2 regions of the Caballeronia sp. Lep1P3 genome follow, and region 2 is predicted to be linked to the other one. Evidence: predicted binding sites of a transcription regulator. Region 2 holds the regulator's gene; the other holds the start of a gene.
What was found. The regulator FNR, encoded in region 2, switches genes on or off when oxygen is low (the NO sensors DNR and NnrR bind a similar motif). The targets are predictions, from matches to a motif close to TTGATNNNNATCAA.

Region 1: LDZ27_RS29005 (universal stress protein) is a predicted target of FNR. The motif match lies at 5,062-5,075, and genes of this name have one in related genera.

The regions. Positions count from the first base shown of each region.
Region 1 is NZ_CP084265.1:2,102,560-2,110,514, forward strand. Features, by position in the region: gene LDZ27_RS09830 (hypothetical protein) at 1-596, opposite strand, end outside; gene LDZ27_RS09835 (PAS domain-containing sensor histidine kinase) at 802-1,932, shown strand; gene LDZ27_RS09840 (hypothetical protein) at 1,954-2,307, opposite strand; gene LDZ27_RS09845 (universal stress protein) at 2,333-2,824, shown strand; gene LDZ27_RS09850 (zinc-dependent alcohol dehydrogenase family protein) at 3,014-4,003, opposite strand; partial or broken gene LDZ27_RS09855 (DUF1488 domain-containing protein) at 4,134-4,418, opposite strand; gene LDZ27_RS09860 (hypothetical protein) at 4,644-4,946, opposite strand; gene LDZ27_RS29005 (universal stress protein) at 5,274-6,065, shown strand; gene LDZ27_RS09870 (DUF2182 domain-containing protein) at 6,101-6,898, opposite strand; gene LDZ27_RS09875 (DUF1326 domain-containing protein) at 6,895-7,497, opposite strand; gene LDZ27_RS09880 (MFS transporter) at 7,704-7,955, opposite strand, start outside.
Region 2 is NZ_CP084266.1:909,031-916,985, forward strand. Features, by position in the region: partial or broken gene LDZ27_RS18725 (methyltransferase) at 8-1,043, shown strand; gene LDZ27_RS18730 (LysR family transcriptional regulator) at 1,181-2,095, opposite strand; gene LDZ27_RS18735 (cupin domain-containing protein) at 2,205-2,615, shown strand; gene LDZ27_RS18740 (SDR family NAD(P)-dependent oxidoreductase) at 3,033-3,824, shown strand; gene LDZ27_RS18745 (hypothetical protein) at 3,797-4,342, shown strand; gene LDZ27_RS18750 (response regulator transcription factor) at 4,771-5,424, shown strand; gene fnr (fumarate/nitrate reduction transcriptional regulator Fnr) at 5,623-6,411, shown strand; gene LDZ27_RS18760 (autotransporter outer membrane beta-barrel domain-containing protein) at 6,662-7,955, opposite strand, start outside.

The DNA.
Region 1 (7,955 bases), on a different replicon from region 2:
CGGTCGAACGGATAGGAGATCGAGCCGTGCGCTTCGTCGATCAGCTTCCAGCGCAGCGCGATCAGTTGCTCGAAGCGCGTGGCGATGTCGTCGGCGAGCTTGCGGCGATACGCGTCGGCGGGTGCCAGCAGGCGCACCTGACGCTCGCCGCGCTCGAGCATGTCGCCGAGCGTGCGGCTTGCGAGCTGGCCGCTTGCGCGCGGCGCGGCCTCGATGCGCGGATAGCCGCCGCCCGCCGGAGGCGGCTCGTTCGGCCACGTACTCGCGACCGCCGCCGCCGTGTAGGCGCGCATGAGCGCGCGCGTGGCGTCGAGGTCCGCGCCGTAATCGCGCATCGCGTGATCGAGTTCGATGATCGCGGCGGCATAGCTGCGAATGTCGCTGTCGGTCGTGTCGAACACGGTTTTCGCGGACGCCGTGAGAAGGCCCAGCACGAGCGCGGCGAACGTGACCAGCATGCCGACGACCAACTGCACGAGTTGCACCGTCTCCTGCGCCTTGTGCTCCTCGGGCAGCACCGGCCGCACGATCGCGCCGATGCCCGTGCTCGCGAGCAGCAGCACGAAGACGAGCACCGAGGATTCGATTTCGGTCATGAGCGCATGAGCCGTGAGGCGCGACGAAGGTCGTCGCATTATCGAGGCAACGGCTCTCGCGTGCAAAGCGTTACCGAACGCCGGCGCAGCGAACCGTTTCGCGATCCGCGCGTGGCCGTGCCGCGCGGCGGCGTGACGGGTACATTCGCCGCATCTACACTGCAAACGGTCGCGATGTCCACGATTCCAGCCACGGAGAAACCCGATGCGCCCTGCATGCGGTTCGTCCCCTTCCCTCGCGAGCGCGCCGCCGGACGAGGGCGCGATCATTTCTCCCCTTTGGACCGACGCGCATTTCCGGCTGCTCGTCGAGTCCGTCGAGGATTACGCCATCTTTCTGCTCGACGAACGCGGCAACATCGTCACATGGAACAACGGCGCCCGGCGCATCAAGGGCTATGATGCGCACGAGATCGTGGGCCGGCATTTCTCCGTGTTCTATCCGTCCGACGATATCGCCGCGAAGAAGCCGCAAAAGGAACTGGAGGCCGCCGCATCGAAGGGCCGCATCGAAGACGAAGGCTGGCGCGTGCGCAAGGACGCGACGCGCTTCTGGGCCAACGTCGTCGTCACGGCGTTGCGCGATGAAAACGGCAAGCTGATCGGTTTCGCGAAGGTCACGCGCGACATGACGGACCGCTTGCGCCTCGCCGAACTGCAGCATGCGCGCGAACTGTCCGCGCATGTTCAGGCGGCGCTGGAGGACGAACGGGCCACCATTTCCCGCGAACTGCACGACGATCTCGGCCAGCAGCTCGCGGCGCTCAAGATGCAGATCGCCGCACTGGATTCACAGCGCGAAGGCGCCGGGTTCGCGCGTCATTCGCTTGCCGACACGCGGGGCATCCGGGCGCAGATCGACACGGTCATCGCTTCGCTCAGACGAATCGCCGCGGGTTTGCGTCCGCCGGTGCTCGACGATCTCGGCCTTTTCGCCGCGATCGAATGGCTCGTCAACGATTTCCGCCGCCGTCACGGTCTTTCGATCGCGCTCGATCTCGACGGCGAAGAGATGGAACTCGGCGGCGATGCGGCGACTTCCATGTTTCGTCTCGTGCAGGAAGCGCTCACAAACGTCGTGCGGCACGCGCACGCGAGCGAAGTGCGTATCGAGGCAAGCTGCGCGGGCGACCGCTGCAGGCTGACGATCGAGGACAACGGCCGTGGCGCCGATCTCGCCAAGCCTCGCGCGGCGCATGCGTTCGGCCTGCTCGGGATGGGCGAGCGCGTGAGGCAGCTCGGCGGCGTCATCGCGTTTCGAAGCGTTCCGGGCAACGGCTTTCGCATCGACGTCGACATTCCCTTGAGCGGACTCGCGCAAGACGCTGGCCAATGAGCGAGCCGCTGCGCCCGCGTTCTACACCGCGATCGTTCTTGCGGCCTCGAGCCCGATCCACGCGATGCCTTCGCGCAATCCGGCGATCACCGCGTCGCGTTCGCTATCGAGCGTGCATGCGTGGCAGAAGCGATGCACGAAGCGGCCGCCTTCCACGTTGCGATGCTCGACGCCGATCGAACACACGAAGCCTTGCGGCCCCTGTGCCGTGGTGCAAGTGACGGTCCAGTCGCTCCTTCCACCTTCCGTTTGATTCGACTCTATCGGCGTGCCGCCCGAAGCCTTCGAGCAGGTCAACCGGACCCTTCGATGCCTTAGCGGATTCGCTTGATCCCGGTCAATCCGCTCGGCGACGCCTTCGGTAAAGTCGTTCACGACAAACCACCGTGACGAGCCCGCCATGTACACACGCATCCTCGCCCCCATCGACGGCAGCGCGACTTCCGCGCACGCGTTCGACGAAGCCCTCAAGATCGCGCGCGACAATCGCGCCGAGTTGCAGCCGCTGTTCGTGATCGATCTCCAGCCGGTCGCCTACGACGCCGCCGCCGCGTGCTATTCCGACATGCGCGAATCCATGCTCGACGAAGGCCGGCGCCTGACATCCGATGCGGCGAAGCGCATGGATCGCGAGGGCGTGAGCGGCAAGCCGCGCATCGCCGAAGTCGAACTGACGGGCGACGACATCGCCCAGCGCATCTGTCATTGCGCGCAGGACTTCGGCGCCGACCTCGTCGTGATGGGCACGCATGGCCGGCGCGGCTGGCGGCGGCTCGTGCTGGGCAGCGTCGCCGAGCGTTTCCTGCGACTTTCGCGCTGGCCGGTATTGCTCGTGCCGGGCCACGACGCCGAGGAAATCGCGCGCCGGCAGGCCGCTGCCGAAAGCGACTGAACGGCCCGGCGCGGCCAGCGTCGGCATTGCGCTCATCGCGCGCGCGGGCGGTGCGGTTCTTCGCGGGATCGAAAAATCGCTCGGCGATGCGCCACCGGAAGCCGCGCGTGCCGCGACGTCCGCATTCCCCAGCGGGCGCGGCTGAAGAACCGCTAGCGTTCGACGTATCCAGTTCGGCCGCCTCTCGCCTCACTCGTGGATACGCAGCACAGCGGCGCCGACCATGCGCCCTTCGCGGAGATCCGCGAGCGCCACGTTCGCGTCGGCGAGCGCGTACACGCGCGTTTGCACATGAAGCGCAATGGCCGCCGCGCGCGCCATGAATTCCTGCCCGTCCGCGCGCGTCAGGTTCGCAACCGACGCGATGCGCCGCTCCTGCCACAGCAGCGAATACGGGAATGCGGGAATGTCGCTCATATGGATGCCGCCGCACACGACGATGCCGCCCTTGCCCAGCGCCGCGAGCGCCGCCGGCACGAGCGCGCCGGCGGGCGCGAAGATGAGCGCGGCGTCGAGTTCGGCAGGCGGGCGTTCGTCGCTGCCGCCGGCCCATGTCGCGCCCAGTCGCATAGCGAGCGATTGAGCGGCGCTGTCGCCGCGGCGCGTGAAGGCGTAGACGGTGCGGCCCTCGTGCCGCGCGATCTGCGCGACGATATGCGCTGCCGCGCCGAAACCGTAGATGCCGATGCGCTCGGCGTCGCCCGCCATTTTCAGCGTCCGGTAGCCGATGAGTCCGGCGCACAGGAGCGGCGCGGCCTCGATGTCCGAATAGCGTGATGGAAGATGCAGGCAGAAGCGGCTCTCCGCGACCATGCGCTCGGCATAGCCGCCATTGAGCGTGTAGCCGGTGAAGCCCGGCGCATCGCACAGATTCTCGCGATGCGTCGAGCAGTAGCGGCAGCGCCCGCACGCATGGCCGAGCCACGGCACGCCGACGCGGTCGCCCGGCGCGAAGCCTTCCACGCCCGCGCCGATCGCGGCCACGCGTCCGACGACTTCATGCCCCGGAATGACCGGCCGCCTCGGATGCGCGAGCTCGCCATCGACGACATGGAGATCGGTGCGGCATACGCCGCACGCGATCACATCGATCAGAAGCTGCCCCGGACCGGCAACGGGGTCGTCGGTATCGGCGGCGCGCAATCGCGGGCCGGTTCCGTCGAAGAGCATTGCGCGCATCGTCCGCCTCCGTGCGATGCGTTAGTGTTGCCTTAGTGCTGCATTAGCGATGTGCGCTGCGTTCGCGCGGCGCCGCGTTGTCTGCGGGATGAGCGTCGTCGTGCAGCTTCCAGTCGCGATGCGGGTGCAACGCGGCCGTGCCGTCGCTGAAGCGGAAGTAGCCGCTGCGCAGCTTGACCGGCGTGCGCCCCACGCTCGTCAGCAATTGCTCGGCGGCGCCTTCGATATCCGCGCGATGCGTGTCGAACGCGTGCAGCAAGTCGTCCACCCGCGACGACGCCGCGCCGAAGTGATCCATCAACGCCTCGGCGGAAATGGTGCACGGGATACGTTCGCCGTCGGCGAGCGCGTAGAAAAGGAGCGCGGGTTCGTCGCCCCGATAAAGCGGCGCGCCTTCCAGGAATGCGATGTCCATGATGAAAGTCCTCACATCAGGTCGCGATACCCAACCAGTGTCCGCCCGCATGCGCCCGCCGCCGTTGATACAGATCAAGGGCATCGCGCGCCCGCGCCAGCATCGTCGTGATGTGTCTTGCGCGCCATTCGTCGCTGGGACACGTCCGCCTGTTTGCCTGCGCGTGTCCATCGTGCTTTCGCGCACTGGGCCGCCGATGCGTAAGCAAGTAGCGACCGGCAACCATCAGCGCGCCGGCGATGGCATGCGCCGCTGCGAAAGCAGGCGCACCGCGTTGTCGAATGCGCGATGAATCGCGATGCGGATGTCCGCGTCCGTGCTCCGCTGCACCGGCAACAGCTTGAAGTCGCGCGTGACGAGGTCGAGGCGCGCATCGAAAAGGCGGCGCCCGGAGGGATCGCGATAGGCCTCAAGCGTCAGGCGGCAATCGGCGATGTCTCTTGCGCTGCGCTCGAGCCGCACGAGTTCGATGCCCGCCTCGCGCTCCGCGTCGCTGGAGCCGGCGAATCCGAGAAAGTCGATTTGCATTCCGAGTCCCATGATCCCGCCTCCCCACTCTTTTCTGTTTCCGGAACGCGGGCCATGACTGCCAGCGCCCGGATCGCGGCGTCAGGACATCGTCCGCTATTTGCGTCGGATGGCTTTGACCCACGTCAAGCGCATGCCCGTATCGCCGCGAAAGCACGTTGCCTAGCGCTCATGCGGCTGCGGCTGTGGCGGCTGGCTCACGAGCGCATCGCGCGGGAGGCGCACGTCGTCGGACTATTCGCCGTGTTCGAGCCCAGCGCGCGCATTCGCTGTGATGGCCGGCACCGCGGACCACTACGCGCAGCACGCGGCGTTGCGCCGGAAGCAGTGCGGCGCGATCGAGCGTCTCTTCGCGCGGAGCTTGCGCGCGCCGACGTGCGCGGCGAGTGGATCGACACCGACGAGCGCGCCGCCTTCGCCGCGCCGCATTACGCGCGATACGCCGATCTCGTCATCGCGAGCCAGGACGATCCGAACGATCCCGATTCCTTCATCGGCGATCACTTTGCCGAGACGCTCGTCATGTCGTTGGGGCGTCCGGTACTGTTCGTGCCCTATACGGGCGTCTTCGCGTCGGTGGGAACGCACCCGATGATCGCGTGGGACGGCGGGCGCGAAGCGGCGCGCGCCGTCCACCATACGCTGCCGCTGCTCAAGTTCGCCGAACGCGTGACCGTCGTCACGATCGACGCGGACCACAGCGAAGCGGCCGGCAAGCGGACCGACGGCGCGGCCATCGCCGCCTGTCTCGCGCGGCATGAGCCGAACGTGGCGGTGTCGCCGGGCGCGGCGGCCAGCGATGCGCAAGCCGGCGACCTACTGCTCTCGCGCCCGGCCGATCCCGGCGGGAATTTCGGCGGGAATTTCGGCGGGAATTTCGGCGGGAATTTCGGCGGGAATTTCGGCGGGAATTTCGGCGGGAATTTCGGCGGGAATTTCGGCGCGGATTTCGGCGCGGATTTCGGCGCGGATTTCGGCGCGAATTTCGGCGCGGATTTCGGCGCGAATTTCGTCCCGATGCGCGGCTACGGTCATGCGCGCTGGCAGCAGTTCGTGCTCGGCGGCGCCACGCGCACGTTCCTCGCCTCGATGACGATGCCCGTGCTGATGTCTCACTGACGCTTGGGGCGAGCAAAGCCGCCACCCGCTTCCTCTCAAACAATGCCCGCGTGCTCCACGACGAGCCACGCGGACCACGCGATGAGCGCGACGCCGAGCGGCTTGCCGATGCGCCTGCCCGCGCGAAGGTTCTTCTCGGCAGCCATGATCGCGCCGAGCGCGAGCATCCATCCGACGCTCGCCGTGCCGATAGCGAACATCACGAGCATCAGCGCCCAGCAACAGCCGACGCAGAAAAGGCCGTGACTCGCGCCGAGCACGAAGCTCTCGCGGCGCGCGCGCCTGCCGCGCCAATGCCCGGCGATGAACATGAGCGGCGAGCGGCATCGGTCGAGACATCGGCGCTTGAGCGCGCTGAACTGATAGAGCCCCGCGACGGCGGCAATCGCCGCGCCGATGAGCCAGCCGTTCGCGAGCATCGCGGGCGACCGTTCGACGAGCGCATGAAGCGCCGAATCGAAGCCGTGCGCGACGAGGCCGAAAAGCGCCCACACGGTTGCATAACCCGCGATCAGCAAGGCGATCAGCGTGCGCCTGTCGTCGCGCGCGACGGTCATGCGCGCGAAAGCGTCGAAGAGCGGGAACGCGGTCGGCAGCATCATCGCGGCGATCATGACGAGCCATGCGGCGCTGTAGAGCGATGCCGCGAGCGCCGCGCTCGCGCCGGGCAGCGCGCGGCACAGCGCGCCGATGCCCGCGAGGTCGTTCCAGCTCGCCGTGTGCAGATAGCGCGCATACGGCCCCGCGTCCCATATCCAGAGCACGGTCCACGCGCTCGCCGTCAACGCGACGAAAAGCGGCGCGAAAAGCCTCGCGCGCGGGCGCCTTTTCATGACGAGAAACTGAAGGATCCCTGAATGGCGTTGTGTCCGCTCAAGTCGAGATCGAGATCGAGCGCGTCGTGCCGCAGGCGAAAGGAATTGGCTTTGGCGACGAACGCGGCAGACCCCGGTATCGTCGAAAAAATGCTTTCGACGAGTTTCGTCGGCTCGCCGTTCGGACCGCGATACGGCTCCATGTCCGCCTCGACGACTTCGCCGACCTTCATCCTGCCCTTGCCTTCGACGACCGTGTATTCGATCGGCGCGCGCTGCACCGAGACCATTTCGCCGATCAGCTTCACGATGTCCGCGAGCGGTCCGCCGCGCTCGCCACGGTGCGCGCTCACGAGCGCATCGAACTGCGCGTCGCTCGCGTCTTCGTCGACGAACATCGCGACGCGCCAGCCGCCCTTCAGCACGTTGCCGGGGATGAACGCCGCGAACGCGACCGTCCTGCCGGAGACATCGACGCCATCGATCACGCCTTGCTCATAGTGGTACGCGAGCGCGCTGCGGCACGTGCCGTTGTCGGGGTCTTCACCGACCCAGCACGGGCACAGGATCTTGCACTCGCATACTTCGAGGATGCTTCCCATCAGTTGATAGCCCACTTGCGCCTCCCTGCCGGTCGGACCGGCGGATGAACTGGCCGGGCGCAACATCGCCCGGCAATTCTTGTTGTAGGCGTTAAGCGGGCGGTAAGCAAAGCATCCCGAAAGATGCGCGACGCGTCATGGGCGCGTTATTGAAGCAGTCCGAACAGCGTCATGCGCGCGCGACGCTTAGGATCGACGGCGGAAGCGCCGCGCCGCCGGCTTCAATGCACTGGCGATCCGACGGCGGCGCACCGCGCCTCGCCGTCCGTCGCGGGATGACGCGAACGGTAAGCCGCGAGCGCGAAGACGCTCACCGCCGCGACGACGAGCGGCGCGGCCACCGCGCCGAAGATGAACTTCGGTCCCCAGTGCGCGGCGAGCATCGCGCCGCCGACCATCGAACCGACGATCGAGCCGACGCGCCCCATGCCGAGCGTCCACGCGACGCCCGTCGCGCGGCTCGCGGTCGCGTA
Region 2 (7,955 bases):
ATGCGATATGGAGAGCGCCCCAGCGTCCGAAGTCACTCATTTCCCGTCTCCCGAACGGCTACTCCAGACTGGCATGGCCTTCTGGGCGTCGAAGACGCTGCTTTCCGCAGTCGAACTCGGTGTGTTTACCGAACTGGCCAACGGTCCGCGCGAAGCATGCGACCTGATCGGTGCACTCGGCCTGCATGCGCGTTCGGCGCACGACTTCCTGGATGCCCTTGTCGCGCTTCAGTTGCTGGACCGCAAAGGATCGGGTTATGAAAATACGCCCGAGACCAGCCTCTTTCTCGATAAGGGCAAGCCGAGCTACGTTGGCGGTCTGCTGGAGATGGCGAATGCACGACTTTATCCGTTCTGGGGCTCGCTAACCGAAGCACTGGTCACAGGACGCCCGCAAAACGAGGCAAAGCGCGGAGGGAATCCTTTTGACGCGATTTACCGCGACGAAGCGTCATTGCGGGGCTTCCTGCAGGGAATGACGGGCGTCAGCCTTGGCGCCGCGCGCGCAATCGCACAGCAATTTCCCTGGGCCGATTACGGCACGTTCATAGACATCGGTGCAGCTCAGGGCGCCTTGCCAGTGCAGGTTGCCCTCGCGCATGCGCATCTGACAGGCGGCGGTTTCGACTTGCCGGCCGTCGGGCCGATCTTCGACGAGTATGTCGCCGACCACGGCCTCACAGAGCGGCTGCGCTTCTATCCGGGCGACTTCTTCAAGGACGAATGTCCGTCGGCCGATGTGCTGGTCATGGGACACATTCCTGCACGATTGGGCGTTGCCGCAAAAGCTCGAATTGCTCGGCAAGTGCTACGCCGCGTTACCGTCGGGTGGCGCGCTCATCGTGTACGACGCGGTGATCGACGACGAACGTCGGAAGAACGCTTTCGGCTTGTTGATGAGCCTGAACATGCTCATCGAAACGCCAGGTGGCTTCGACTACACGGGCGCGCAATGCCGGCAATGGATGGAGGAAACAGGATTCAAAGCGGTGCGTGTCGAGCCACTAGCCGGACCGGATTCAATGGTCATCGGTTTCAAGTGACTGCGTGGCCGGCGCTCGAAGCACCCGTCAGGCAAAGAGGCTGCTGAGCAATTGATCGCTTTATGTCGATCTTTGTGGTCCTAATGGTTTCCTCGCCATTTCTAGCCTGCGGATACGCCGAGCACCTTATTGCGGAACTACGCATTCCTACTCTGCCCACGCTGATGGCCCGCCTTCAGTGCCTCAACCACTAGCTCAACAGCCCGCGATGCTTTCCGCCGACTCGGGTAGTAAATGTGATGTCCAACAAACGTCGGACACCAGTCTTCGAGTACCCATGCCAGCTTTCCGGCGTGAACGCGCTCCTCAACCAGATCCCTCGGCACATACGCGAGGCCGAGGCCGCCAAGCGCCGCTTCGACCATCTGATAAACGCTGTTGAACGTAAGTTGCCCTTCGACCCGCACCTGCAGTTCTCGCCGCCCCTTGCGTAATTCCCACGGAAGCAACGATTCTCGTGTCGGCAATCGGAGATTGATGCAGTTATGCATTATGAGGTCCCGCGGCGTCCTCGCGGGAGGCCTGGACCGCAGGTAGCCCAGCGAACCGACAATCGACATCGTCATGTCCGGCGCGATGCGCACTGCGACCATGTCCTTCGCCACCTGGTCGCCGAGCCGCACGCCGATGTCGAACCGGTCGGCCACGATATCGGCTAAACCGTAGTCATTCAGCAACTCGATTTTGACTTCGGGATATTGGCGCAATAAAGGCTGTAGTCGTGGCCAAACATACGTGTTGGCTGCGTAATCCGTGGTGGTGATGCGAACGGTGCCACTCGGCCGATCCGTCGATCCGCGCAACGCGTCTACTTCGGCCTCGATTTCCTCGAAGCGTGGTCTGATGGCAGATAGAAGTCGTTGCCCCGCCTCGGTCAGCGAGACGCTACGAGTCGTTCGCATCAGCAGTTGCAAGCCGATGCGTCTCTCGAGGCCTGCGACGGTCCTGCTCAGCGCGGACTGGGATACGCCCAGTTGCGCGGCCGCGCGTGTGAAGCTGCTCTCCCGCGCAACGGTGATGAACGCGACAAGGTCATTAAAGTCTTCCTTCATTAATGCTCCAGAGCATAAGGGCATTCCGATTTTGCCATCTAGTCACCGGATCTACTCATGATTACATTAAGCACAGTTGGATAACGCTGTTCTTAACGAAGAGGATGAAATGGAACTGAAACGCGCAGGCTCGCAGCCGTCGATGAAAGGCCCTGAGGAATGGTTCACCGGTACGGTTCGGATCGACCCGCTCAACGCGCCCCCGCCACCCGCGCGCGTGTCGTGCGCCGCCGTGACTTTTGAGCCGGGAGCGCGCACTGCGTGGCATACGCATCCGCTCGGTCAGACGCTACTCGTCACGGCGGGATGCGGGTGGACGCAGTGTGAAGGCGAGGCGCGCGTCGAGATCCGCGCGGGCGATGTGATCTGGTGCCCGCCGGGTCACAAACACTGGCATGGCGCGACATCGACAACTGCAATGACGCACATCGCCATTCAGGAATCGCTTGACGGTAAGAACGTCGAGTGGCTGGAGAAAGTCACGGACGAGCAGTATCACGGTGGCAGCGTGCAGAAGTGATGAGTTAGACATTGCCGCCGCGTTGTTGCTGTCTGCGTCGTTGGTAGCGTCGGCGGCAGGCATCGAAAGCGAGCCCGTATGGATCGTCACGACTAACTCGCTCTGCCGAGATTGAACCGGTCAATCATCAACGTTTCCTCCGTCGCCGGTCACAAGATAAGTCCCGGAGCGCCGTCTATGCGGGCACAAACTGGGCGTTGCGCCATCTCGGAAGACCTTTGGCAAGGAGCTAAATCGTGGTTTCGCCGGGAGCAGTCGCGAGAGAACCAACCGACGCCGATCGCCCGCAAGCACGCCGTTAAGCGCCCACCGCTCATGTGATTTTTTCTCCTCCAGTGCGGAAATCATTTCGTTCGATGCGGGACGAAGGCGAGCCTATATTCGTGCTCACTTCCCCGACACGCAAAGATGAAAATAATGACGAAAGAGACACCTGTTGCGATCATCACGGGCGCGGCGAGCGGCATTGCCCAGGCGAGCGCGCAACGCCTGGCGCGCCGCGGTCATCGCGTAGTGATCGCGGATCTTCACGAATCCGCCGCCGACGACACCGCGCAGTCCATTCGCGCGAGCGGATTCGATGCGTTGCCCGTCGCGGTCGATGTCGCCAGCGAGACGAGCGTGCAAGCGATGGTCCGAACCGTGGTCTCGGAGTGGGGCCGCATCGACGCGCTGGTGAATAGCGCGGGCGTCGAGAGCGCGAAGGCGTTTCTGGACATCACGCCCGACGAATTCCGCCGCGTGCTCGAAGTCGACACGACGGGAACATGGCTGTGCTGTCAGGAGGCGATTCGCCAGATGGTCACGCAGAAGAGCGGCTCGATCGTGGATCTCAGTTCGATCGCGGGGCAAAAAGGCGGCGGCATGCTCGGCACCGCGGCGTACGCCACGTCCAAGGGCGCCATTCTCGCGATGACGAAATCGCTCGCGCGCGAGTTCGCGAAGTCGGGAATACGCGTGAACGCGGTCGCTCCTGCGTTCACGCTCACGGACTTCGTGCGCCGTCAGCTCGCGACGAAACGCGGGGGCTTCATCGATTCGATCTACGCGGCGACGCCGATGGCGCCTATCCAAAGGCAGCGGAGGTCATTGCGGGCGAGTAGTCGAGCGGCACCTTTCTCGCGCTGCCCGGCGAAACGGATGCCCTCAAGGAACGCGCACGCGTCGCGCGCGTCGACTCGTTGCCGCCGGTGCTGGAGCCGTCGCTGAAAGCGCGTTCGTCGAACGTAGGGAACCGGCGAAGCTCTGCTATCGCGTTTCCTGTCGACAACGTCGGCGCGAATCTGCCCGCGCATCTGTCCACCATCGGGGGCAACCTCTTCGAACTCGGCGAAATCACGGGCTTGCGGTTGCTCCATATCGACATGCCTGGCGAGTACGCGCAGCAATGGCATCTTGAATCGATCAACGGCGAGCCGCTCGATACCTACTATCGCTGGCTCGGACTCACGTACCTCGTCTCGCTGATGACGAATCCCGCGTTGTCCCTGCCGTGCGGCGTCGATCATGCCGGCATGCCGTCCGGTGTGCAGTTGATCGGCCCGGTGCGTGGCGATGCGCGATTGCCCGAGATATCCGAGGCGCTCGAAGCCGCGTTCGATACGGACGACGCGCTGTGTCGACCGGTCCCCGATCTCAAGGCACTTTCCGGGCCGGCGCCCGAACTGCGCTCCATCGTGACGTCGCCGCGGGTCTCCCCGGCTTCGAGCGGAGCCGACCTGGCGTGAGCATGTCAATGGCTGTGTCGCGTGTTCGGGCCTCTCGTGCGTGTGTTCATGTCGAGGCCTGCTGCACCGCCAGCCGCGATTGCCCCTGGCTGCCACGGAATCGCTGCGTTCTTAGGGTCGCAATGACTCTCAGATGTCCGTTCATGAGCCGAGGTCGAGTGTGTTTCCACAAACACGTGCTTAACGGGCAAAGTGAGTTTGCCGCAGGCACCGCAAGCAATGAGATCGTGGGGATCGAACGATGCAAGCGCCAGCGCAACATCTGCCGCCATTCCGTTCCGCTTACGCGGTTTTCCGTATCATCGAAGAAGCGCTCGCGATACCGCGCGTCATGCGCACGCGCGCCGTATCGTTCTGACCGTGGCGTTGCCGCGAGAAGCACTGCGAAAAGCAGCGCGAAACGCAGTGCGAGAAAAGGAATCGCAACCATGACGACGAAAGTGCTGATCGCGGACGACCACACGCTCGTGCGCGACGGGCTGCGGCATATCCTCGCCAACGCGACCGGCTTCCAGGTGGCCGGCGAAGCGAACGATGGCGCGAGCACGCTGGCGCTGGTGCGCTCCACGCCGGCACAAGTGCTCGTACTGGACCTTTCGATGCCGGGCCGCAGCGGGCTCGAACTGATCAAGCAGATCAAGGACGAGAAGCCCGCGCTTCGCATCCTCGTGCTGACCATGCACGCGGAACAGCAATACGCCGCACGCGCGTTCAAGGCGGGCGCATCGGGCTATCTCACCAAGGAAAGCGCGAGCGCGGAACTGATCTCGGCCGTCACCAAAGTGGCGGCGGGCGGCGCTTACGTGAGCCTCGCGATGGCGGAGCGCTTCGCGCAGAGCCTCACCGAGCCGGCGGACGCGTTGCCGCATCAACGTCTGTCGGATCGCGAATTCGAAGTCTTCCGGCGGCTGTGCGCGGGCGAATCCATCAATCAGATCGGCGAGGCGCTGTGCGTAAGCGCGAAGACCATCAGCACGTACAAGGCGCGCATTCTCGAGAAAATGCAGATGCCGCACGAAGCCGCGCTCGTGCGCTACGCCGTGCGGCACCGGCTTTTCGAAGACGAGAACGACGACGCCTGAACGCCCGGTCTCATCGCCGTCAGGATTTCCCTACACGTCTGCGCAAACGCCTACCGAAGTTTCCGCCACCGCCGATTCATTTCGGCGATGACGCGGCCAATAATCGACGAATGGACTGATGCGCCGCGCATCGAGATTCCACGCTGTCCCGGCATCCGGCTCGCGCGCGCGAACCCGACGTTCGACAGGAGGCACCGCATGTTTCCCGCAAGCGAAGCCCAATCCGTTATTCGCCACCACGAAGCGCCCGTGCCGCGCCGCGCGTTCCAGGCGACGGACCTCTCCGAGACCGGCGCGACACGCAAGCGCATTCGCTGCTCTACCTGTTCGATGCAAGGCGTCTGCATGCCGAGCGGTCTTTCTCCCGATGATTACGAGCGGCTCGACGCCCTCATCTGCTCGACGCGCGCCGTGCGCCGCGGCGAGACGCTCTACCGTGCGGGCGATGCGTTCCAGAGCGTCTATGCGGTGCGCAGCGGATGCTTCAAGACCGTCGTCGTGCATCGCGACGGCCACGAGCAGGTCACGGGCTTTCAACTCGCGGGCGATGCGCTCGGGCTCGACGGCGTCAGCGCCGACAGCCACACGTGCGACGCGATCGCGCTCGAGGACAGCGTCGTCTGCATCATCCCGTTCGATCTGCTCGAAGTGCTGTGCCGCGAGGTCAGGGCGATTCAACATCATGTGCATCGTCTGATGAGCGGCGAGATCGTGCGTGAGTCGAACCTCATGTTGCTGCTCGGGACGATGTCGGCGGAACAGCGTGTCGCGGCCTTCCTGCTCAATCTCTCGACGCGCATGAAGGCGCGCGGCTACTCGCCCGCGCAGTTCGTGCTGCGCATGACGCGCGAGGAGATCGGCAGTTATCTGGGCCTCAAGCTGGAGACCGTGAGCCGCATGTTCTCGAAGCTGCAGAAGTCCGGCGCAGTCGATGCACGCGGCAAGGAAGTGCGGATTCTGGATCAGGCGGGTCTCGAAAGCGTGTGAAGGCGGGGATCGGTGAGCGCCGTGTGTTTGCACTCGGCATGGCGCAGCGCGTGCGGTCGCGCGATGTGATGCCGCTAGTCGTCACGCGCGCCGATCGCGGAAAGGCACGGTATCGCCGGTGCCATCCGTCGACTACACCGCTGCTGCCGCTTCACCGATGAAGCGCGTGAGCTTCGCACCCGCAACGTTCGCGCTCGCCGTGACACTGGCCGGCGCGGAATCGCTGCAAGCAACCCCGCGCCGCGCCGCATTACCAGCTGAACCGATACCCCGCCTGACCGAAGACGTCGCGCCGCGCGTCGCCGCCCATGTTGTGCGCGTACTTGACGTTGACGTACAACTCGGACGCCCGGCCCATGTTCGCGCTCACGCCGAGGCCGAGTTCGTACCAGGTCCGCGCCGGCGACATGCCGAAGGACGTCTCGCCGACGGTCGTCGCGCCCGGCGAAACGAAGTCGTGCAGCACGTCCGCCGTGAGGTAGGGCGTCGCTGAACTCGTCTTCGAGTCGTTCTGCATGTTGAGCCTGAAGAGCCGGAAGCCGAGCCGCCCGCGCAAGGCATTCGATGCATTGCCGGAAACATCGGAGACGCCGTCGCTGAACGCGTTGAGCTTCTGGTACTGATAGGCCAGTTGCGCCTGCGGCTCGATGGCGACGGGCGAGCCGCCGAGCTGGAACGGCTTGCCGGCCTCGACCGACCCCGCCACGCCGAAACCGTTCTGCGCGCTGCCGCCTCCGTAGACATCGCCGAACTTGTTGCGGTAGTGCGTGAACTGCGCGACGCCATCGACATATGAGCCGTCGCGGAAATAGCGCGTGAGATAACCGCCGACGCTTTGCGCCTGCGTGGTCATCGAGCCGGTTCCGGTGCCGAGCGTCGGATCGATGCCGCGTGCGCTGTCATCGAAATTCGCGCTCGTCGTGCCGAACGTCAGGGTGACGCCCGCGTGCGTGCTGCCGCCCGCCGCGCCGTGCGACACCGTCCAGTCCTTGCCGAACTGCGCGAAGAAGGAGCGGCTGTCCGCGGAGAAACGGTCGTTGCCGTGCTCGTCGAGATTGTTTCCGCCGATACGTCCCCACACGCCGTCAGCGTGGCCGGGTTGCGCCTGGTCGAGCGCCGCGACGTCGCCCACGCGCTCGTGCAGGCGGCCGAGCGTCTCGAAGCCGTAGTCGAGGTCGAGCGACGGCGCCATCGCATAGCCGACGACTGCCGGACGATACGCCGGCACCGCCTGACTCGCCGATGCCCGCGACGACGCCCCCGGCGAGGCGTCGCCAGCGGCTTCGATCTGCGAGCGCAGATACCAGTCGTTCGCGCTCGCCGCGCCTCCGCGATACAGCATGTATTGATACGCGCCGCCTTGCACGGGCGCGGCGAGTTGAAACGCGTTCGCAGCCGATACGCCACCGACCTGAACGACGCGGATGCCGTCGCCGACCGTCGGCACGCCTGCGCCGAGGCCATGCACGCGCACGGCGGTCTGACCGGCCGCGTTTGCGCCGATGGACAACGAATCGGTTTGCGTCGCGCTGCCGCCCTGATTG